3 regions of the Paenibacillus sp. LT-B23 genome follow, and region 3 is predicted to be linked to each of the others. Evidence: predicted binding sites of a transcription regulator. Region 3 holds the regulator's gene; each other region holds the start of a gene.
What was found. The regulator Rex, encoded in region 3, represses fermentation and respiration genes when NADH is low (regulators of the CRP and FNR family bind a similar motif). The targets are predictions, from matches to a motif close to TTGTGAAATATTTCACAA.
Positions count from the first base shown of each region.

Region 1 (8,130 bases), on a different contig from region 3:
GGAGGGGATGGACGAAATTGGGGATTTGTCCCGCCGGTTCAACTATATGGTTGCCAGCATCCGTCAGTTGATGGGGCAGGTTTATGAAGCGAGTGAGAAAAATAACAGGCTCGAAATAGCGCAAAAGGATATCAAACTAAAGATGATGGCCAGCCAGATTAACCCGCACTTCCTGTTTAATGCGCTGGAGTCCATTCGAATGAAGGCACATCTGAACGGGGAAGCGGAGATTGCAACGACGGTACGATTGCTTGGCAGATTGATGCGGCGGAATCTGGAGATTGGCAGCGGTAAAACGACGGTGCGTCAGGAACTGGATATGGTACGATCCTATTTACAAATTCAGCAGTTCCGGTTTGGAAATCGTTTGGTCTATGAAGTGAATTTGGCAGAAAGCGCTGAGGAAATGTCCATTCCTCCATTAATCATACAGCCGCTGGTAGAGAACGCGGTTATTCATGGCCTTGAAAACAAGGAAGAACCCGTTACCGTAAAAGTCGATATTTCGATGGAGCTACGAGAGCTGCAAATAAGAGTGGCTGACGATGGGATTGGCATGGAAGCAGAGCAGTTGTCCCGTCTGCTAGACCGTATAATGGGCAAGGATGAGCCGGAAGGGAGCAGTATCGGGATGCACAATGTTCACCAGCGTCTGACGCTGATGTATGGCGAACGTTATGGTCTGCACATTGAGAGCGTACCGCAGGCAGGAACAACCGTAACCTTTTCAATACCCAGGGAGGAGGAGTCGAATGTATAAAGCGATGATTGTGGATGATGAGCCTGCGATCCGTGAAGGATTGACCTCCATTATTGATTGGAGGGACTGCGGCTTCCATATTATAGATACCGCAGGGAACGGGCGCGAGGCATTGGATAAATTTAAGGAGCACCGGCCTGAGCTGGTCATTGTTGATATTCGTATGCCGGGGATGAGCGGGCTGGAGGTCATACGGAGCATACGTGAAATGAACGGCGAGCCGTTTCATTTTCTCATTTTAAGCGGTTATGCGGACTTTGATTATGCGCGGCAGGCGATGGGCTTTGGTGTGGATGGTTATTTATTGAAACCTGTGGACGAAGAAGAAATGACGACAGAGCTGAAACGGGTACGGCGAAGCATTGAGAGCGAAAAAGAAGACGGCAAGTGGGGGAGCCCGCCTCCCCATGAGCGCGATTGGATCGAAACCCTCCTGTTTCCTGAACATCCTGACCAGCATCCAGCGCCACCCGCTTTGGATTGGGGAAGCTATCAGGTCGTACTGCTGGATCTGCGGATACCTGACTGGGATCGGCAAGCCCGGCAGTCAGCAGCAAAGCTGCAGCTAACGGAAATGTGCCAGGAGCAGGGTAGGGGGATTGTATTCGAGGCCGGAATTTATACAGGCTTGTTACTCCCTGCCACGGTGGAAACAGAAGAAGATGCTGTTCGGCTGCTGGCTTCCTGGCGACAGGCACTAAAGCCGTGGACAACGGAAATATACGTAGCTGCTGGTGATCCGGTGGGCAGACTACATGATATTCCAAGCTCTTTTGAGCAGGCGCTGCGTCTACTGGAGCGTACTTTCCTGTTCCGTGCGGAAAGGGTGATGCTTACCCGTGACCTGCATGATTTGGAAACTTCGGACGAGGAAATGTGCGAAACGACTGATAAAACCTCGGACCCTATGCGTTATGCAGAGAAGCTATACTACGCGCTGGATATGGCGAATCGTGAAGCTGCAATACGTGTATTGAAGGAAATGGAGGTCCAATTTCCTCAGATCTATCGTACAGAAGCTGCAATCAAGGGGGCGTTTGCACAGACATTTACCTTGGCGCTGAACAAGTATGCTGCTGGACAGGAGCAGAGCCGGACGGTACTGGAGGAGCATTCGCGCTTGATTACGGATGTATATGCTTATTCAACCTTGGGTGAGCTGGTGGATCGGTCGCTGGAGCATATGCTGCAATGGATTGGTCAGACCGATTCGGGCGGTAAAGAAACGATCATGAAACAATTGATTGATTTCATTCACAGCCATTATGATGAGAACCTGCGCTTGGAGCTGTTGGCGGATATGTTTAATTACAACAGCGGCTATTTGGGCAAATTGTTCAAAAGTCATACAGGCGAAGCCTTTAACGCTTACCTGGATAAGGTGAGGATCGAGCGGGCAAGGGAACTGCTTGCACAGGGAATCAGGGTGCATCAGGTGGCAGGACGGGTCGGATATGCCAATGCCGATTATTTTCATGGCAAATTCAAAAAATATGCGGGGATGTCGCCTTCCTCCTACCGTAATCGGGTTCAGAAGAACGAAGGGACGGATGGCAGTTGATGGGCTCCCATAGGTTAAATTGATGAAGTCTCTCTTACACATGTCGGAGCAAAAGTCTCCGAACGAAGAGAGGCTTTTTTTCATGGAAAAAATTTGGATAGATCAATCGAAAATGTCACACTAACTAGAAGATTTGAGTTGTTTTCATAAATTTGTCATCATTACGACACAGCTTTGACACGATGTTCACACTTTCGATTCTATTTCCTTCAAAGCGATTCTATATAATGATGATATTCTTAAGCCGGGTCATGAGATTCCGTAATGAAGATGCCTGAGGGGGCTATTCATAAAAAGTGATTGTTCCATATGTAATAATGTGAATACTATCACAAGGATGAAGGAAGGCTTCAGAACCTAATTATTAACATTCATTTTGAAGAGAAGCGCAGGGGGAGGAATAACATCATGGACGTATTAGAATTGGCACGGTTGCAGTTTGCAACCACCACAATTCTTCACTTTGTTTATGTGCCGATCTCCATTGGATTGTCGTTGTTGGTGGCAATTATGGAGACCATGTATGTAATCAAAAAAAATGATTTGTACAAAAAAATGGCTCAATTCTGGGGAACTTTTTTGCTGATTAACTTTGCAGTAGGCGTGGTCACCGGGATTTTGCAGGAGTTCCAGTTTGGGATGAACTGGTCTGACTTCTCCCGTTTTGTCGGAGATGTGTTCGGTACGCCGCTGGCGATTGAGGCACTGCTTGCCTTTTTCCTGGAATCAACCTTTATCGGATTGTGGGTATTCGGCTGGGAACGGCTGTCCAAAGCAGTCCATTTAACCTGTATGTGGCTGGTATCCATCGGTACGATGCTGTCCGCCCTGTGGATTTTGGCAGCCAACTCATTCATGCAGCGTCCGGTAGGATACGAGATTCATAACGGTCGCGCAGAAATGAAAGATTTTTTCGCTCTGTTGACGAACGAACAACTGTTATGGGAGTTTCCACATACGCTGTTTGCAGCTTTTGCGACAGGTGCTTTTCTCGTTGCGGGTATTAGCGCATGGAAGCTGATGCACAAGAAGAATCTGGACTTTTTCAAGCCTTCTTTCAAAGTAAGTATTATTGTCGCATTGATTAGTTCGATGCTGATTCCGATGTTTGGTCATGGACAGGCTCAATATTTGGTGGAAACACAACCAATGAAGATGGCTGCCAGTGAAGGGCTATGGGAAAACAGTAGTGACCCGGCCCCTTGGACGGTTATCGCAGGTATTGACCCTGAAAAGAAGGAAAACAGCTTTGAAATTAAGCTTCCTTATCTCCTGAGTTTGTTGTCCTATAACAAACTGTCCGGCTCGGTACTGGGGATGAATGAGCTTCAGGCACAATATGAACAAGCTTACGGACCGGGCAACTATATCCCACCGGTACGTACTACATTTTGGAGCTTCCGCATTATGATTGCAGCCGGATGTGCCATGATTGTGCTTGCTTTGTACGGAGCTTATCTGACATTCCGTAAAAAATTGGAGGGCTCGCATCGTTGGTTCTTCCGTTTGATGATGCTCGGCATATCTCTTCCATTCATTGGAAATACCGCGGGTTGGATCATGACAGAAGTGGGGCGTCAGCCTTGGACGGTCTTTGGTTTACTTCAAACCAAGGATTCCGTTTCACCTACCGTTGTGGCAGGGGAAGTGCTGTTCTCACTGATCTCGTTTACCGCATTGTATTTAATTTTAACCGGTGTGCTGGCGTTCCTGTTTGTCCGTACGGCTCGCAAAGGTCCGGATATCGAACCACATCAGGAAACGGTAATCCATGATCCATTTGCTCAAGGGGGTGACACCAATGTCGTTAAATGATTTGTGGTTCTTATTAATTGCTGTGCTGTTCACCGGCTTCTTCTTCCTGGAGGGCTTCGATTTTGGCGTGGGTATGGCTACAGGTCTGGTACCGCGTAATGATCAACAAAAACGTTTGATGATCAATACGATTGGTCCATTCTGGGATGCTAACGAAGTATGGCTGATCACAGCAGCAGGTGCGATGTTCGCGGCTTTCCCGCACTGGTATGCGACCATGTTCAGCGGATATTATCTAGTATTTGTACTTATTCTGCTTGGTTTGATTTTACGCGGAGTTTCCTTTGAGTTCCGGGGTAAGGCAGAAGGAAAATGGTGGACAGGGACGTGGGATGCATGCATTCTGATGGGCAGCTTTCTGCCGCCGATGCTGTTCGGTATGGCTTTTGCGGCTTTGATAAAGGGTGTACCTATTCAGCAAAACATGGACTTAAAAGCCGGATTCTCCGATGTGTTTAACGGATATACGGTATGGATTGGACTGACTGTAGTTGGGATGTGCCTGATGCATGGGCTGACGTTTATTTCCCTGCGTACGATTGGAGAAGTGCGGGATCGTGCTCGTGTGATTGCGTCAAAATTCCTTCCGATATTAGGTGTTTTGCTCGCGGGTATGGTGATGTGGACTTATTTTGCAACAGATGTATTCGCACGTCGTGGCCCTTATATGTATGCCGCAGTTGCAGTGGGGATCGTCGCCTATGTGCTGGCATGGTATTTCCTGAAGCAGCGCCGCGAAGGCTGGGCCTTCGGGATGACGGGAGCTATCATTTTGCTGACATTCGTTTCGTTGTTCGTCGGCTTGTTCCCAAGATTTATGGTGAGTTCGATCAACAGTGCATTTGATTTGACGATATATAATGCAAGCTCCAGTCATTACACACTGAAAGCCATGACGATTGTTGCAGCAACGCTTTTACCCTTTGTGCTGGCTTATCAGGCGTGGAGCTACTTTGTTTTCCATAAGCGTCTCAGTGAAAAGGATCATTTGGAATACTAATGGATAAAGCATGGTTTGGATTAAAGGGCATTCGGCCGGTAATGCTGCTGCTGGCCGCCCTTTCCCTGGCCCAGGGGGCCGCTGTGATTGCACAAGCGATTTTTTTGGCAAAGGCTGTTACGATTTTATTTGATAAAAATCTGCTGGTGATGGCTTGGCCGCCACTGGCGTTGTTTTTCGCGGCTTTTGCTGCGAGGCATACGATGATCTGGCTGCAACGCCGGACAGCAGGCCGTTTTGCCGAAGCATCAGGCGCTTCCTTGCGGGAGCGTCTGCTTGCTCGTTTGTTCGAGCGAGGGCCTGTTTTTGCTGCAAAGGAAGGTAGCGGGAAGCTGGTGACGTTGGCGCTGGATGGAGTGGATCGTTTTCGCACGTATTTGGAGTTGTCCATTCCGCGTATGATTGACATGATGTGTGTGACGATACTTGTGCTTGTGTCTGTTTTCACATTGGATATAATTTCAGGTGTGATTTTGACGGCTACGATGCCCATCCTGATTGGCTTCTTTATCCTGCTGGGCTTGGCAGCGCGGAAGCAGGCAGATAAACAGTGGCGCTCCTATCGTCTATTGTCGCATCATTTCACGGATTCGTTGCGCGGCCTGCAGACGCTGCGTTTTTTGGGCCGTAGCCGGGAGCATGGAGAAACGGTCGGGAAGGTCAGCGACCAGTACCGCACGGCTACGATGCGTACACTGCGGGTCGCGTTTCTGTCCTCTTTTGCTCTCGATTTTTTTAGTATGCTATCGGTGGCTTTTGTGGCGGTAGGCTTGGGCTTGCGACTGATTACCGGATCGGTGGGACTGGAAGCGGCACTTGCGGTACTCATTCTGGCCCCGGAATATTTTATGCCTGTACGCCAGTTGGGATCGGACTATCATGCCTCGCTGGATGGCAAGGAGGCTTGGGGTGCAATGCGATCCATTCTCGGTACAGAGGATGAAGCGGCTCAACAAACAGATTCCGTGGATATCCTTACGGGGAGTGGCAGCACAGAACATGCTAAGGGTGACGGCAATGCCCTAAATATCACGGGACAGGATACGATCAGGTTGTCGGATATATGCCTTCTCAACGAGGACGGTTCCGCACGGCTTGACCACATATCCGCGAGTGTTGAGCCGCATATGAATATGATCGGCATCGTCGGAGCCAGCGGTGCAGGTAAAACAACGCTGCTCAGTTTGCTTGGCGGCCTCGCTGAACCGACCTCGGGCGAGCTGAACGTGAATGGATGGGCATTGGCTGGTGATGCCAAAGCCGAATGGCAGCGTCATATTGCCTATATTCCGCAGCATCCGTACCTGTTCAGCGCTTCCTTGGCGGATAATATCCGGTTTTATGAACCGGAGGCATCCAACGAGCAAGTGGAATGGGCGATTGACGCGGTTGGACTGCGTGAGCTGGTGGATGGTCTTCCGAATGGATTGGATGAGCCGATTGGTGAAGCGGGCCGGACGCTGAGTGGAGGACAGGCGCAACGGATAGCGTTGGCGCGTGCTTTACTGAGTAATCGTCCAGTGATTTTGCTGGATGAGCCGACGGCACATTTGGATATTGAGACGGAATGGGAGCTAAAACAGACGATTTTATCTGTTTTGCAACATAAAAGAGTGTTTCTCGCGACCCATCGACTCCATTGGATGCCGGATATGGACTGTGTCTGGATGATGAATCAAGGCCGTCTGGAAGAAGCAGGATCACATAAGCAATTGGTTGCCCGAAAGGGAGGATATTACCGTTTGCTGACGGGAATGACGGAAGGAGGGGACGGACGATATGCGAGCCACGGACAATAGCGGCCAAGGCTGGTTTATATTTTATCTGAGACAATATTTCTGGGCCTTTCTGGCAGCGGCGCTTTTGGGCGCTCTGGCGATTGGCTGTGCAGGCGCATTGCTCTTTACGTCCGGTCATCTGATTACCCGTTCGGCTTTAAAACCGGAAAATATATTGATGGTGTACGTTCCGATTGTGCTTGTACGGACGTTCGGCTTTAGTAAAGCAGTCATTCAGTATCTGGAACGCTTGGTGGGGCATGATGCCGCTCTGCGTCTCGTGTCCCGTATGCGGGTACGGCTGTATCGGGCAGTAGAACCGCAAGCGCTTATGATTCGCAGCAAGTTTCGCACAGGGGATCTGTTGGGTTTGCTGGCCGAGGATATTGAGCAGCTTCAAAACATATATTTGAAGCTGGTTCTGCCCGCGATATCGGCGTTGCTCATCTATGCGCTGGGGATTTCAGCACTCGGGTGGATGGACGGAACCTTTGCCCTGATGATGGCACTGTATGGCGGATTTTTACTTTTTGTCGCCCCGGCCATCTCGCTGTGGACCTCGCTCGCCAAACGGCGAACGTTCAAGCAGGAACGGAGTACAGCCTATCAGGAGCTGACTGATGCATTGTTTGGCATGAGTGATCTGATGCTGAGTGGCCGGACTGGACATTTTCTGGCTTCCTTTACCCAACGGCAAAACAAGGCTGCTGTAGTAGAAAATTCACTTCGGCGAAGAGAATGGCGCTCTCATTGGATCGCACAATGCGTCGTAGGTGGCGGAATTGTGATGATGACCGTATGGGCTGGAGGGCTGGTAGCAGAGAACCGCATAGAGGCAACATGGCTGGCATCTTTTGCGCTTGTTGCTTTTCCACTGTTGGATGCTTTTGTCCGCGCTGGAGAAGCGGTGGTCCATGCGCCGGAATATCAGGATTCGCTTCGGCGCCTGAAAGAGTCAGAGAAGAATACACCTACACATGCTACATCTACATCGTCTTCGGCATCGGCTTCTGTGAAAGCAGGGCAGCAAGCAGCAGGTGGCACAGTAGATAAAACAGAGGTAGAACATGTGACCGCCCAGCTATCTGGCAACTCAAACGAGCTACTGCTGAACAATGTGAGCTACCGCTATACAGCAACGCAAGAATGGAGCGTGCGCGACATTTCCCTGCGTGTGCCGCAAGGAGGAAAGGTTTCACTGCTTGGTCGCAGCGGC
Region 1 covers NZ_JBSQBM010000006.1:109,278-117,407, reverse strand. Annotated here, with positions in the region: gene ACWXW9_RS09885 (sensor histidine kinase) at 1-760, shown strand, start outside; gene ACWXW9_RS09880 (response regulator) at 753-2,321, shown strand; gene ACWXW9_RS09875 (cytochrome ubiquinol oxidase subunit I) at 2,730-4,136, shown strand; gene cydB (cytochrome d ubiquinol oxidase subunit II) at 4,123-5,136, shown strand; gene cydD (thiol reductant ABC exporter subunit CydD) at 5,136-6,935, shown strand; gene cydC (thiol reductant ABC exporter subunit CydC) at 6,916-8,130, shown strand, end outside.
Region 1: a site for Rex is predicted at 2,639-2,656, ahead of ACWXW9_RS09875 (cytochrome ubiquinol oxidase subunit I). Genes of this name have one in related genera too.

Region 2 (8,130 bases), on a different contig from region 3:
ACAAATCAGTCAGGCCCGTTTGGAAGGCAAGGCTTACGCGGATATTCATCTGGAGCAGGAAAAGAATATTAGTCAGGTTATTCTTCCCCTTTCTTCGCTGAATAAATGGGATACCATCGGAGCCTCGGTCATATCCCAATACGGAACACTGATGCTATCCAGTCATACCTTAACCGGCATGGCCTCGGGTCAGCAGGACGTTACGTTGTCATTCCAGCAGGCAGATGCACAACATGCACAGCAAATACGCGATTGGGCCGGACAACAATCCAATCTGAAGCTGATCGGTGCGTCTGTGGAAATCAAGGCTAACGTTACAGGCACATCGCATATCGTTCTGCCACTGGATGCCGAATCCATCCGTGAATTGCAGGGCAAGGAACCCCAGTTTTCTATTCTCGTTATTCATGACAATGGAGAGCATGAGATTCTGAAAGGTACGGCAGTGAGGGATTCCAAAGGAAATCTGTCGGCTGTGGGTTTCGATACGACCCGGTTTAGTACCTTTGCGATTGCTGTCTCTACTGATACAAAATCTCCATCCGATAATACAAACGCGCAGGACAGCACAACAAATTCAGCGGATTCGCAAGGCACAGCTCCGGTATGGCCGGATGTCCAAGGCCATTGGGCGGCGAAGTCCCTGCAATCGCTGGCAGCCAAAGGCTGGATACAAGGCTACAAAGATGGCAACATGCGTCCAGAGCGTGCGGTAAGCCGCGCAGAATTTGTGTCCATACTGACCAGAGCGTTGGGAACCACTGTACATGAGAGTGTGTCTACCTCATTTACAGATATGAATGGGCACTGGGCTGCATCAGCCGTGGATGCCGCTCATCGTCAGGGATGGATCGAAGGGTTAAATGCTCAGACGTTCGGCCCCGATGAACGTCTTACCCGTGAACAGGCGATGGTGATCCTGTCACATGCGATAGCGGATAAGGCATCGGCTTCAGGCACGGCCAAATTGCAATCCTATAAGGATGAACAGCAGATTGCTACATGGGCTTCCTCAGCCTTCGAAAAGGCTGTTTCCTCCGGTTGGATCAGCGGATACCCTGATGGAACGCTCAAACCAAAGGCAGCCATTAGCAGAGGCGAGATGGCTGAACTACTGGTACGTATTTTCAAATAAGACTGATTAAGTACCCAATGGATTTAGATATATTAGTGGAGTATAAGCAAAACAGCGCGGTTTCCGAGTTATTCGGAGACCGCGCTTTGTTTATGAATGATATGGACTAACCTTGCGTATCAATTAGATTTTAGATTGACGCTTGTCTGAAATTAAAAGCTCCAAACCATCCTCTACGATACGATTCAGCGTTATTTTTTGAGTAATGACCTTCTTAATATCCAGTCTGCCTGCCGCAATCATAGCAATGACTTCAGGGAAGATATGCCGATAGGCGGGCCCCAGCACCAGTGGAAGCCCGGTTTGGAAATACAGAAAATCGATATTAAAGCTTATGTACAAGCCTCCAATAATAATTTTTGTGTGGTGATTCACCCTTTTCGCTTCAGTAAATATATTGTTAATATCTGCGAAACGGGGGCGATGATCCACTTGTCACCTCTACAGTAGGGAGAAATGTGAGGAGGAGATATTTGAACATGAAACACAGAAAACCGTTCAGGTTCAGTGGTGCTTCAAAAAAAGAAGAGGATTGCAAACCACCTAAAGTTAGCAGAGAAACGGAAGAACTTCTCAAGCTGATTCAGGAATTAATCGCGATCATCCCGCTTGTTTTCGCTAATCCCTCTGCGGCTAATGTATCTTCATTGCAACAGATTTTACGCCGGTTATTAGCTCTGGCGAATACCTTAAAACTTAAAGGCCCCGTTAAAGCAGATTTACTGGCGGCGTTGGAACTGGCTATCGTAGCGTCGGAAGCCACCCCTTTCTCTCCGATCGGCGTTGGAACCACATTGCAACAACTACTGGATATCTTGTTGTCTATTATTTTGCAGGAAACCATTGACCCTGCCCTTAAAGACAGTTTGATCAGTGCTATCAGAAGTGCCGGGACGGCTATCAGTATTGCATTGGGAGGCACGTCAGGCACACCCGGGCCACGAGGGCCTGCCGGACCTGTTGGACCGGGCGGTGCACCAGGTCCTGTCGGTGGACCAGGACCTGTGGGTGCGGCAGGACCACAAGGTCCAGTTGGCCCTGCTGGTCCTGTTGGGGCTGCCGGGCCTGTTGGGGCTGCCGGACCTGTTGGAGCCGCCGGGCCTATCGGCGCCGCTGGGCCAGTAGGAGCCGCCGGGGCTGCTGGAGCCACCGGGGCTACAGGGGCTACAGGAGCTACAGGAGCTACAGGCGCGGCAGGACCTGCCGGGGGTGCTACCGGGGCCACGGGCGCTGTTGGAGCCACAGGCGCCACTGGAGCCACGGGTTCGGGAGCGATCATTCCGTTTGCTTCTGGCGGACCTGCGATTTTGACAACCATTGCTGGCGGCTTGGTGGGTACTACCAGTCTAATCGGCTTCGGAAGCTCGGCAACAGGCATTAGCCTTGTGGGTGGAACCATAGACCTGACAGGTACGCTTGTCGGTCCACTGATCAACTTTGCTTTCTCCGTTCCACGGGATGGCGTCATAACATCGATTGCCGGTTATTTTAGTACAACGGCTGCGCTTACTCTAATAGGTTCATCCTCAACGATTACTGCCCAGTTGTTCAGTTCGCCTACACCTAACAATACCTTTACAGCGGTTCCCGGAGCTATCGTTACGTTAGCACCACCACTCACAGGTATCGTTACCCTGGGTACAATTTCCAGTGGTATCACAACAGGATTAGCAATACCGGTAACTGCACAAACTCGTCTGCTCCTGGTCTTCTCCGCGACTGCTACGGGGGTTTCTCTTGTGAATACCGTTGTGGGTTATGCAAGCGCAGGCATTACCATTACCTGATCCAAGACGAAAAGGGCTCAGCAGGACTTGTTCCTGCCGAGCCTTTTTTTATTTGCATTAAAGTGATATTTTCACTTCTTCTCCATCTTCCCGAATAGTGAATGTTTTAATTTGTCCGTGATCAGGCTCTTGAACGATCCCTGTCTCCAAATCAATCTTCCAATCACATAGCGGATCATAAATGTAATGACCGGATACCATCGCTTCGGTAAGCGGCCCTCCTTTGGGATGCGGGCTGGAATTTTCAACAGCATAAAGCTTGTTCTCTGAAGTGCGAAAAACTGCAATTTCGTTATCATCCAACCGGATCGTCCGCCCAATTCTATTTGGAAAATCCTTACTGTGACCGACGATAAGCCACTCAGCATGCTTGATCATTCGCTTGATTGCTCCCTTCTTAAGGCATATTTAAAAAGCATTCACACAACAGACGGTGTAACTACTTCAAATAAATTTTTGCGTGAATCGGCATCGTTGATGATCTTTTTCCAGGGATCTTCAACCTGCTGCAGTGCAAATTCGATCCGTTCTATTAAAGCTTTGCGGTGATCTACATCGTGAACGACAGCCTTCCGTATCTCTTCAAGGCCGGTCCGTTCGACCCATTCCGAAGTACGTTCCAGATATTGGCCTGTTTCCCGGTACAGTTGCATCACGCTTCCCACAATATCAATCAATTCATCGTCCGTCTTCACTTTACAGAGCGAATCAGCCAACCGCGCTTTTATACCGCCGTTTCCACCGATAAAGATCTCCCAGCCTCCATCATTGCCTACAATCCCGATATCCTTCGTACACGATTCCGCACAGTTGCGGGGACACCCGTTGACCGCTAATTTAAATTTTGCCGGAAAATCCAATCTTTCAAATTTCCGTTCCAGCAACTCTCCCATTCCCATGGAATCCTGTGTGCCAAAACGGCAAAATTGCGATCCAACACAGGTTTTAACTGTACGAAGAGATTTCGCGTAGGCATATCCCGACGGCATATCGAGTTCTTCCCATACTTTAGGCAAATCCTCTTTACGGACACCAATCAAATCTAGCCGCTGTCCTCCTGTTACTTTAACAACTTTAACGTTGTATTTAAGAGAAACATCAGCTATTTTCTTCAAATCCTCTGGAGTTGTTACACCGCCGTACATTCTTGGAACAACTGTAAACGTTCCATCTTTTTGAATGTTAGCGTGCAACCGCTCGTTGACGAAACGGGAATCTTCCTCATTTTCATAGGTATCCGGGTTCATCATACCCAAGTAATAATTCAGCGCCGGGCGGCATTTAGAGCATCCTTCATCATTATGCCAACCAAGCACATTCATGACTTCACGCGTCGTTGTAAGACCCTTGGTTTTAATAGCCGTTACAATCTCGTCCCGGTTCAATGTTGTGCAGCCACATATTCCTTGCTTGGCTGTCGTCTTGAAGCTGTCTCCAAGAACATACTGGAGAATTTGTTCAACGACCGGCTTACATCCTCCACAGGAACGTGTGGCACCGGTACATGCCTTAATTTCGTCGACTGTGGTCAGTCCATTTTCATTGATCGCATCGACAATTGCCTTTTTGGTCACACCGTTGCAGCCGCAGACAATTTCATCATCTGCCATGGTTTCGGCAGATAAGGTCTTAGCCCCGTCTTTACTGCATCCGGTACCCATGATCTGTCCATATATCTCATCCGTCATCAACGTTTGCTGCCGCACATATTTCTGAAGACTAGCAGATTCGCTCACATCTCCGAACAGTACAGTTCCGACAATCCTGTTTTCACGAAGCAGCACTTTTTTGTATGTGCGCTTCCACTCATCCTTTGCTACAATCACCGTATGTTCAGGGTGAGTTATGAATTCGCCAGCCGAGAAAACATCAACTCCTGAAATTTTGAGCTTGGTAGAAACCACCGATCCCGTATAACCTTCGGTATCCGCACCTGCCAAATGTTTTGCAATTACACTTCCCTGTTCAAAAAGCGGCGCAACCAGACCGTAACAGATCCCGCGGTGTTCGACACACTCCCCTACAGCATAAACATCCGGCATTGAAGTCCTCATCATATCATCGACCACAATTCCACGGTTCGTTTCCATACCACTTTGTACAGCAACCTGAATATTAGGCTTGATCCCGACGGCCATAACGACCAAATCCGCTTCCAGTTCGCTTCCGTCCGAAAACCGCAGCCCCTGTACCCGATCTTGACCATACACCTCTGCAGTTTGCATTTGCATAGCAAATTTGATTTCCTGACGTTCCAATTCTGCCCTCAGCATTGTAGAGGCTTCCCGGTCCAACTGACGTTCCATCAGATCCTCCATTAAATGAACGACAGTAACGTCCATGCCGAGATTGACCAAACCTTTAGCCGCTTCCAGCCCCAATAGTCCTCCGCCAATGACAGCTGCCTTTTTATAGGTTTTCGCCGCGTCAAGCATTGCCGAGCAATCGGCGATATCGCGAAAACCAACGACCCCCGGTAGATCTTTTCCCGGAATAGGCAAAATAAACGATTGTGAGCCGGTGGCTACCAAAGCTACATCGTAATCCATTTCAAGTCCGTCTTCAGTGTGAATCGTCTTTCTTTCCCCGTCGATGCTCCGCACCGTTTTCCCTGTATATAAAGAAATCCCTTGATCCTCGTACCATTGTAAATCGTTCAATATGATATCCTCAATGGTTTTACTACCTTCCAGAACATAAGAAAGCATGATCCTGTTATAGTTCGGATGTGGCTCATTTCCAAGAACCGTAATTTCATATTTATCCGTTAATTTTAAAATTTGCTCGACCGTATTGATGCCGGCCATACCGTTTCCAATAACAACAAGCTTTTGTTTACCGTTTGTCATGTACCGGTCCTCCATTCATTCGACAAGATTTCCTACGTTCTTATGAACATTGCTTATGCTTCTATTCTAATGCAGCAGGTTGAGCTATATGTGATTACAGTCACAATACAGTTCAAATTATAAATGTTTAGGGATTTCCCTATTCAAATTCAAGGGATAAAAGTAAGAGCCTGAAATCAAATTTCATAAATGATAATTCCTTAACCTTTTTACGAAAGCGTTTGCCAATATCCATCTACACCGTTCTCCAAGCTGGTCCTCAGTGCTACGATATCTCTAAGATAAGAACAGGAGTGAACCTTTATGATATCCGCTGCAATGATTGGATTTGGAAACAGTGTAGTTAATTATCACTTGCCTTATCTGGAAAGACAGAGCCATGTCAAGGTCAAAACGATTTACCGCAGGGAAGAAGACCGGATAGGAGATACCGAGAGAGAAGGCTATTATCCTGCCATAGGCTTTACAACGAATCTTCAAGAGATTTGGGAGGATAATGAAATTGAATTAGTCGTTATATGCACCCACGTAGACAGTCATTATGATTATGCCAAGCTTGCGCTTGAACACAACAAGCATGTGCTTGTCGAGAAGCCTTTCGCTTCAAGCCCTGAGGAAGCGCAAGAAATATTCAATCTGGCAAAAGATAAAAATCTTATTGCTATGGCTAATCAGAACAGAAGATACGACGGTGATTTTCTCACTTTAAAAAAAGTTATTGAAAGCGGAAAACTAGGAAATATTATCGAAATTCAGTCCCACTATGATTATTTTCGCCCGCAAGCCATACAAAAAGGATTTGGGTTATTACACGGTTTAGCCGTTCATACCATTGACCAGCTTATCTCCTTGTACGGCAAAGCAGATCAAGTACACTATGATGTGAGGAGCATTTATTATCCTGGGGAAAATGAGCAAGGACCCACCCTTGTATCCTTCGAACCGGAGGCCGAGGACAATTGGGGCGTGCTTTCTTACGTGGACGAGGAGGGTACAGAACATACGGAACGCGTGCCTTCGGAGGTGACTGATTACGGCATTTTATATGAAGAGTTGTATCAAGCGATTAAATATAACAAAGAAAAGCCTATTAAAGACGAGGAAGTGCTGTACGTGCTCGGCGTTCTAAATCTTGGAGTAGCTACTGCCAAAAGTACAAAATAAAAACAAAGAGGTGTATTCATATGAAGATTGCAACCATAGGCACTGGCTCAATTGTCGATGCTTTCTTATCAGCGGTAAATCAGATTGAGGACGTTACATGTGTTGCCATGTATTCCCGTAAAGAAGAAACGGCTAAGCCCTTGGCCGAAAAACACAATATTCCTTCCATTTATACGGACCTTGAAGCTTTATTCGCTGACCCGAATGTTGTTTTTGTATATGTCGCCTCCCCTAACAGCTTACATTTCGATCATGCTTATCGTGCGCTTCAGCATGGCAAGCATGTGATCTGTGAGAAACCATTTACTTCAACGCTGCACGAGGCAGAATCTCTGATTGCACTTGCACAGCAAAACAAATTGATGTTATTCGAAGCCATTACGACAATCCATCTGCCAAATTATCAATTGCTTAAAGATCAATTGTCCAAGCTGGGAACCATCAAATTCATCCAATGCAATTACAGCCAGTACTCCAGAAAGTACAATCAGTTATTGAGCGGTGAAACGCCCAATGTGTTCAATCCTGAATTTTCAGGCGGCGCACTGACGGACATTAATATTTATAACCTGCATTTTGTGATGAATATATTTGGCTCGCCTCAATCCGTAAGCTATACAGCCAACAAGCATGCTAACGGAATCGATACTTCAGGAATTCTAGTACTGAAATATCCCGGATTTATTGCCGAATGCGTGGGATGCAAAGACACGAACAGCATGAATTTTGTACTGATTCAAGGAGAGAAGGGCTACCTGCATGTCGTCAATGGGGCTAACGGCTGCCGCCAGATTCTACTGTATACTGGAGAGACAGAGCAAGAGCTGAACCTCCAGACCAACCGCAATCTTCTTTATTATGAGCTTGAGGCCTTTAATATCCTGTATAAAAATAACGATTTTAAACGCTGCTACGAGCTGCTTGACTACAGTCGCTCCGTGATCCAGACCGTGGTAGAGGCACGGAAAGACGCCAATATTGTATTTGGAGCAGATCTTTCGTAGTCTATCGCCTATCTCTCTTCAGGAATCGTACTCATATACAACACGTCAAAAATGTACAGCACCGAAACCATCGTGGCCAGCTTGGACAGACGCATTCGTTCATCGTAACCGTAGGTGAGAATCGTTTCATCACAGAACTTCGTTAGGGCAGAATTGTTGTTGCTGGTAACAGCCACAATTCTCATGTGCTT
Region 2 covers NZ_JBSQBM010000026.1:39,941-48,070, reverse strand. Annotated here, with positions in the region: gene ACWXW9_RS24960 (immunoglobulin-like domain-containing protein) at 1-1,135, shown strand, start outside; gene ACWXW9_RS24955 (hypothetical protein) at 1,259-1,567, opposite strand; gene ACWXW9_RS24950 (exosporium glycoprotein BclB-related protein) at 1,615-2,922, shown strand; gene nirD (nitrite reductase small subunit NirD) at 2,980-3,300, opposite strand; gene nirB (nitrite reductase large subunit NirB) at 3,342-5,771, opposite strand; gene ACWXW9_RS24935 (Gfo/Idh/MocA family oxidoreductase) at 6,075-6,935, shown strand; gene ACWXW9_RS24930 (Gfo/Idh/MocA family protein) at 6,956-7,939, shown strand; gene ACWXW9_RS24925 (MurR/RpiR family transcriptional regulator) at 7,948-8,130, opposite strand, start outside.
Region 2: a site for Rex is predicted at 5,860-5,877, ahead of nirB (nitrite reductase large subunit NirB). Genes of this name have one in related genera too.

Region 3 (8,130 bases):
AAAGATACATGCGGAGCCACTGCGCAGGCGGATGGTGCTTCCCATCGCTGTTGCCCCCGGATTTCTTGAATGAGTACACATGGGTAGAAATCCGGGAGGTGATGCTTTCGAAGCGAGCTTTCCTACGGAAAGCTTTTAAAGCGAACACTACCGCTTGTACAGCACCATTCCGCCTACTCCGTTTTTATGTACATTTTCGAGTTCGGCTTATATAACATTTTTTAAGTTAAACTCAATCAGTCATTCCATGATAAACACTTACCCAACAAAAAAAGCTAAAAAAGACGCAAATACGAATTTAAACGTATTTACGTCTTTTTTAGCTTCAACCATTCAAACTAGCCATTCTTTTTATAAGACAATGTCTTCTAAATTCACATATCTTTTTTAGTAAAAACGATTTTCCAGTTCATACAGAATTAGTTTGGTGTAAAACCCAAAACGGAGACAAGCGCAGCGGCGTCCGTAGCCCCTACCCCCACCTCCCATGAAAAGATGGTGTTTGGAGTGACTCCATGGCGGTCAGCCAGCGGAGTGGGCCATTTGAATCTGAAGAAGCGAAGCGTTCGCCTTTGCCGCCGGATTTTCCCCATAAGAATCTAATCGAAAAAAATCCGGCGGCAACAGCGATCGTAAGATCAAATGGACTACGCAGCGCTCCTAACACTCCAATACCACCAATCCCCATTCTAAACACACTCTAGTAATTGGGCAAAGTATACTTTACCCCCACCGATCCCCCATCCGAGAAGCGATAAAAGGTATAGTAATGATGACTGCCGTCATCATAAAACAGCTGCCACACATATTGACCGTTAAACACACTCGGCTGAAGACTCACAATATCTGCACCCGGAAGCTGCTGCTGGATCATCGCCGTCATTTTTTGCTCGTCGACTCCGTTTTTCAGTAGCTCGGTATGAACACCACTATTATCTGTGACAGGTACATTCGGTTGGCCCTCCACTTTTTGAAAAGGAACCCACACCATAATATTTTCGTTCTGAGCATTTTCCCCTTGAACTACCCAATATACCTGATCCCACACCGACTTCCACGTCTGCGTCGTGCTGACCAGACCACCCGATTGCTTGGCCTTTACGATAGCGGCATTTCTCTCAGTCACCTGGTCTTGAGTAACATAGGAATAATACCAGAAAATGCTGACCAGGATCAGTATGACGGCCAGAATGGCGACCGCTATCCATTTCTTCTTATTTTTCAAACCTGTGCTTCCTCTCTAAGGGGATGTGACACCTGAATTAGCGCGACAGCAGCCCTTCAAAGGCGGCTTGGGCCTCATGCTTGATACGTTCCTCATCCATAGTCAGGCACTCTCCGTTTTTCACAACCTGACGACCGTCTACCCATACATGAGCCACGTCTTTGGCGCTTGCAGAATATACGGCATGGGAAATGAGATCCGTACGCGGCAAGAAATGCGCCTGATTCAGATCGAGCGCGATAAAGTCTGCCTTGTTGCCTGCTGCCAGCACTCCTACCTCTTTCAAGCCAATCGACTTCGCTCCGTACTCCGTTGCCAGACGCAACGCCTCACCCGCAGGAACTGCGGTTGGGTCGCCAGATACTCCTTTGTGAATGAGCGCTGCCAGACGCATTTCCTCAAACATATCCAGGTTATTGTTACTGGCGGGACCATCTGTTCCGAGAGAGACAGTAACGCCTGCACGCAGCAGGTCAGGAACTCTTGCTACACCACTTGCGAGCTTCAAGTTGCTGCCTGGATTATGCGAAACCGCTACACCACGTTCAGCCAGCAAAGCTATTTCTTCGTCATTCAAATGAACGCCATGGGCAACAAGCGATGGACGGGAGAAAAAGCCGAGCTTATCCAGATGTGCAACCGGACGCAAGCCGTAGTCGCGTACGTTTTGCTCTACTTCGGCAATCGTTTCGGACATATGCGTATGCAACGGTAAGTCCAGATCATGCGCTGCCTGTACGAATTTTTCGATAAACGCAGGCGGGCACGTATACGGCGCATGCGGAGACATCATGGTCGTAATTCGACCGTCTGCTTTTCCATGCCAATTACGCGCAAAAGTCACAGCCTCAGCCAGCTTGATCCGCTGCTCTTCCTCTGAACATAGTCCAATCGCTCCACGCATCAGACTGGCACGGATGCCGGACTCTTCAGCTACACGAGCCACCTCGTCCATATGATCGTACATGTCCAGGAAAGTCGTTGTACCGCCTTTCAGCATTTCCAGCACAGACAAGGACGTACCCCAGTACACATCCGTAGACGTAAACTTGGCTTCCATCGGCCACATTTTTTCCTGAAGCCATACTTGGAGAGCCAGATCGTCCCCATACCCACGTAGCAGAGACATCGCCGCATGACCATGTGTATTCATCAGGCCAGGTAAAAACAGCAGCCCGTTACCGTCAATCGCGTCCGTCTCTTCCTCACCCGCTGGCAAAGTCTCGCCAATGTAGGTGATTCGGCTATCCTCCACGATCATATAGCCGTGGATTACCCCGGCTTCCGGTCTGTTCACGGCAAAGGAGCCGTTTTTAATCATCCATTTATTCGCTGTCATGTTGCGTATCTTCCTTTCCGTCCTCCAAATAATAAGCAAGGCTTAACAAATCCGTTGTAAAATCTGTGGCATGTACCCGAATGTTTGCCGGTGTCTTGAGAGTAGTGGGTGCAAAGTTCAAAATTGCTCCAATCCCACTCTCAATGAGCCTGTCAGCGACGTGCTGTGCTTCAAAATCCGGTACGGTAATAATCCCGATCCGAATGTTTTGTTCTTTCACGGTCGCTTCCAGTTCATCCATCGGCTGTACGACCAGCGTATTGATCCTGGTTCCAACTTTATCTGGAACAGCATCAAATACAGCTACAATTTTCATATTGTCTTTTAAATAAGCATTATAATTCGAAAGGGCTTGCCCCAGATTACCTGCTCCGACCAATACCACGTTAATTTGCTGGTCGATTTTCAGGATATGGCGTATTTTCTCGATAAGATAAGTAACATCATAGCCGATACCCTTACGGCCAAAATCTCCAAAATACGCGAGATCCTTACGAATTTGAGCCGGATTCAGATCCAGTCTTTGTCCCAGCTCCTGGGAAGAGACCGTAGTCACCTCCCGTTTGTGCAGTGCATTCAGATAACGTAAATATACGGGTAACCTCCGTACGACAGCCTCTGAAATTTTATCTGATTTCATACTTGCTCCCCCTAATTGTAACGGACATGTTTAGATGTCCGTCCGTTATGCCTCTGTCTCCGGGGCGGATTGGAGCCATTCGGCGATGCGAGGCACCATTTGCTCCGTCGGCATATGCTCCATTTTTGGTCCCGGTAATGAGTACAAAAAATGCTTCCCGTAATAGGATTCGATCACACGCGTATCGTAAACGATAACGACCCCGTGGTCGCTCGCCGTACGTACCAAACGTCCAAATCCCTGTTTGAAGCGAATGACAGCCTGTGGAACAGACAGCTTCATAAAAGGATTTTTCTTCTGCTGCTGGAGTAGCTCACTTTTAGCCTCCAGCAGCGGGTGATTGGGCGGTTGGAACGGCAAGCGCACGATGGCCAGACACGTTAGCGCTTTGCCCGGAATATCGACGCCTTCCCAGAAGCTGCTGGTTCCCAGCAACACAGAAGCTTTGGCTTCCTGAAAACGTCGGGTCAGCTTGCTGCGGCTTCCACTGTCCACGCCCTGCCCCAGCACAGTGATGTCGCTGGAAGACAACGCCTCTTTAAGCGGCTCATACACCTGCCGGAGCATGCGGTAGGAAGTAAAGAGAACGAGCATTCTCCCCCGCGTCGCTTGAGCAGTCGCGCCTAGCGAGCTGACGAGCATATCTACAAAATGCTCATCTCCTACACTGCCCTTCACGCTCGGGAAATCCCTTGGAATGACTAGCAGCACCTGATCCCTGTAGTTAAAGGGTGACGGGAGCTGCGTAGTCATCAGCCGTCCTTGATCTGCGGCCTCCTGCAAGCCGAGCTGATCGGTCATGTACTGAAACGACTTATCCACCGATAAGGTAGCAGATGTCAGAATAATGCTTCTTTTTTTGTCAAAAAACATTTCTTTCAGCTGGCGGCTCACATCGACGGGCACCGCATAAAATTGCAGCGACTTGCTGCGGAATTGCCCGCTCGCTTCAAGCCAGTATACGGTCGTTTCATCATCCAGCCGTATGAAAAAGCGCAAGCTTTCCCTAATGCCTGCCAAATCCTTGAGCAGCCCCGTGATATCCGTAATGAGGCTGTCAGCCGCATAATCGTCATGTTCTTCCTTCACATCGAGCATCAGCTTGTCGCCCTTGCGCAAAATTTCGCTCATCGTTACATAAAGCTGATTTTCCAGCGCAGCCGCCTGATCCCACTTGGCAGGCTTGGCCGATGGCTTGAGACGGGAAGAAAACTGCCCTGTTTCGCCCGGTGTCGCATCACTTCGCTCTGGCAGCATGCCAAACAGCTTGTCGCTCAGCAAATCCCAAGACTCCTTAACCTCCAGCACGAGCGGATATAACTGGTCGATAGTAGTGGCCCAATCCGTCGACTTCTCATGCCCCGACTTTGCCAACTGCTGACGCAGCGAAGGCAATTGTCCGTTCTTGCTGTCCTTGAACAACCGGGTCAGCGTATGCACGAGTGTGAAATATTTCATATGCATGCCCAGATGCTTTCCAGCAACTTCCTCCAGGTGATGGGCTTCATCAATCACCAGATGCTCATAGCTCGGCAATAGCTGATGACTTGCTTTTACGTCCGTGAACAGCTTGGAGTGATTCGTAATAACCACATCCGCTATTCCCGCCTCATGGCGCGCACGATGATAAAAGCATTTGCGGAACCACGGACATGAACGACCAAGACAGGACTCGGAATCACTGGCCACCGTTTCCCAAAAATCTCCGCCACGATTACTCAGATTGAGTTCTTCATCATCGCCGGTTTCCGTCAACGTCAGCCAGACGATCATCTGGGCGGCTGTAATTAAATCTTCCTTCGGCGTTGCGAAGTCTCTTCTGTTTATTTTATGTTCAAACTTACGCAGACACAAATAATGTCCCCGGCCCTTAAAAATGGCAGCCCGGAACGGGAACGGGATCACCTTGGTCAGCATCGGAATATCACGCTCGCGTAATTGCTCCTGCAGGTTGATCGTATGCGTACTTACCATGACTCGCTGTCCATTTTTCACACTGTGATACAGCGAAGGGAGCAAATAACCAAGGGACTTGCCTGTCCCCGTACCCGCCTCGATCAACAGGTGCTTGTCTTCACTCAGCGCCTGATTCACACCCTCAATCATTTGCGTCTGCGCTTCGCGCTCCTCATATTGACTCAAGGATGAACGTAAATTGTCTCGCACATCATCCATGTATTCCTCAAAGGAAATACCTGCCAGCGGATTGGGGTCGTCTTCTCTGCGAGGGGCATTTAGCTCCGTCCAATCCTCCACCTTCAGTGCAAGCTGACGAAAAAACTGATGACCCTCCAAATCCTGAATAGGATCATGCTCTTTGTCTTCACGCACCCCGTCCAAAAACCATCCGAGGTCACTGTCTTCCTCTGCGAACAAATCACTGAGCCGCTGTATCGTAATCAAAGGCAGCGCATGAAGCTCATCCAGACATTTTAAAAACACCTCAGCCGTAGCCAACGCGTCGCTGTCTGCTTGATGAGGTCGGTCATGCGCCAGCCCAAACTCAGAAGAAACAAAACCCAACTGATAGGAAGATAGCGATGGAAACATGATTTTCAGAAAATCCATCGTATCCAAAATCCTGCCGGTAAACGGCAAGTATCCGCACCGATCCAAAGCGTTTTGCAAAAAATTAAAATCAAACGCCACATTATGACCGACCAGTACGACATCGTCCAGCATAGGCACAAGCTCCATCATCATCTCTTCGAGCGGAGGAGCATCCTTGACGTCATCGTCTGTAATCCCGGTCAACCCGGTAATAAAAGGCGGAATGGATCTGCCAGGGTTCACATAAGAACCGTAAACACGGGAAATGCTGTTATCATGATCTATAATTGCAAGTCCGACTTGAATGATGTCATCCGCGGACTGGGTGCCTGTAGTTTCAAAATCCAATACCGCAAATTTCATTCAACTTAATCCTTTCTTTTGACACATACAAAAATAATAACTCTGTATAACAGCATAGCAGAAGATCGCCTGTTTGGAAATTAAGACAGCCAAAAAAGACGATGCACACGCCGCCTGGGGAGGTGGGTATGCATCGTCTCGCTCGGTGTCTGACAACTATAGCCAGGTCATCATGGAGCTGTCGTACCGAAGCATTCCGGCACCGGACAAACAGGCTTCCATATTGTGCAACGGCTCGGGCAAAGCAGGATCGAACTGATGCGCGAGAGCAAAACATTTTTGTGCCTCCTCTACATCAGCCTGCTTCGCCATAAGACAGCCCAGCGCATTATAAATGACCGCTTTCAGCCCGGGCTGGTCTGTCAGGTGCAGCACCTTCTGAAAATGGCGTACAGCCTCCACTGTGTCCTCCAGTTGGAAATACGCCATCCCCATATACATCTGGCTTTGCCAACTGTTCGGAAAATGCTGTAGCACCTGTTCAAATTGGCGGATGGCCTCAGGATACATGAGCAGTCGATAATACCCTTGACCCCGAGTAAAAGCTGGCAGCTCCTTTTCAGGCAGCTCAGCGTCAGACATACCAGACTCCGCGGAAAAACCTGCAGCACGCAGGCGAACCATTTTTTCCTCAAAGGCCAGCCATTCATCCATAATTCCGTCACTCATTCTCCGCAGCAAGCTCCAGTGCTGTAGCAGCTCCTGCCTGCGGGAGCCCTGGGCTGATGGGTAATGCTTCACGATATCATCTAACATGCTGTTCATTTCTGCGAATACATGCTGGAACATGTGCATCCCGCCCTTACGAAAGATGGATTAATACACTCACATTTTTCGCTTAAAGGACGGGTTTCATCCGCACTCCCATTCATTACATGATCGTAGCGTGTACTTCCTTGTTCGCCGTTTGGGCGGGTTTATTATGTTCATCGACGAATACAACGGTCGGTTTGTATGTTTTGGCCTCTTCATTCGACATGCAAGCGTAGGAAATAATAATGACCGTATCACCAGGCTGCACCAAACGCGCTGCTGCGCCGTTGAGACAAATCACACCGCTACCACGCGGTCCGGGGATAACGTAAGTTTCCAGCCGGGCTCCATTGTTATTGTTCACAATTTGAACCTTTTCATTCTCCAGCAGATCGGAAGTCTCCATCAGATCCTCATCAATAGTAATACTGCCCACATAGTTAAGGTTGGCTTCGGTAACCGTTGCCCGGTGAATTTTGGATTTCATCATCGTTCTAAACATGGGAAAGCACCTCCGCCTTCTGTATTCTCATATTATCAATCAGTCGAGTGTTCCCAAACTTTACAGCCAGCGCTACAATGATGTCTTCTTCGACATCACTTAGTCGCTGCTCGGGAAGAAGGGGCTCCAGACTTGGAAAGGTCAAGATTTCAATGTAGTCAATGTCAGCCAATGGTGAGGAGGTAATCTTAGTCTCCACCATTTGGTATAACTGACGGATCGTAAACGTGTTCTGCACATCATCTTCGCTCACTTCACGCACCTTGCGCAGTGACTGTGACAGCACCAACGCCTCCTCCCGCTGTTCCGCGCTCAAATACACATTACGCGAGCTGAGGGCCAAACCGTCGGCCTCTCTGACGATAGGACAAGGAACGATGGTCACGTTCATATTGAGGTCGTTCACCATCTGCTGGAGCACCGCTACCTGCTGCGCATCCTTCATGCCGAAGAAGGCCAGATCAGGACCTATCATGTTAAAAAGCTTGGCAACTACGGTGGTCACACCATCAAAATGTCCTGGACGGGAAGCGCCACATAACCGATCCGTCAAAGCAGATACGCTTATTTTCGTACGGGTTGGCTGTGGATACATTTCTGCTACAGTTGGTAAAAATACGATATCCACGCCCTCACGCCGCGCCACCTCTAAATCACGCGCTTCATCGCGGGGGTAGCTATCGAGATCCTCGTTAGGTCCGAATTGAATCGGGTTTACAAAAATGCTAAGTACCACCGTATCTGCCATTTCACGCGCC
Region 3 covers NZ_JBSQBM010000001.1:113,186-121,315, reverse strand. Annotated here, with positions in the region: gene ACWXW9_RS00635 (hypothetical protein) at 473-697, opposite strand; gene ACWXW9_RS00630 (cell wall elongation regulator TseB-like domain-containing protein) at 701-1,225, opposite strand; gene ACWXW9_RS00625 (amidohydrolase) at 1,263-2,564, opposite strand; gene ACWXW9_RS00620 (redox-sensing transcriptional repressor Rex) at 2,551-3,204, opposite strand; gene dinG (ATP-dependent DNA helicase DinG) at 3,250-6,117, opposite strand; gene ACWXW9_RS00610 (tetratricopeptide repeat protein) at 6,274-6,906, opposite strand; gene panD (aspartate 1-decarboxylase) at 6,989-7,372, opposite strand; gene panC (pantoate--beta-alanine ligase) at 7,365-8,130, opposite strand, start outside.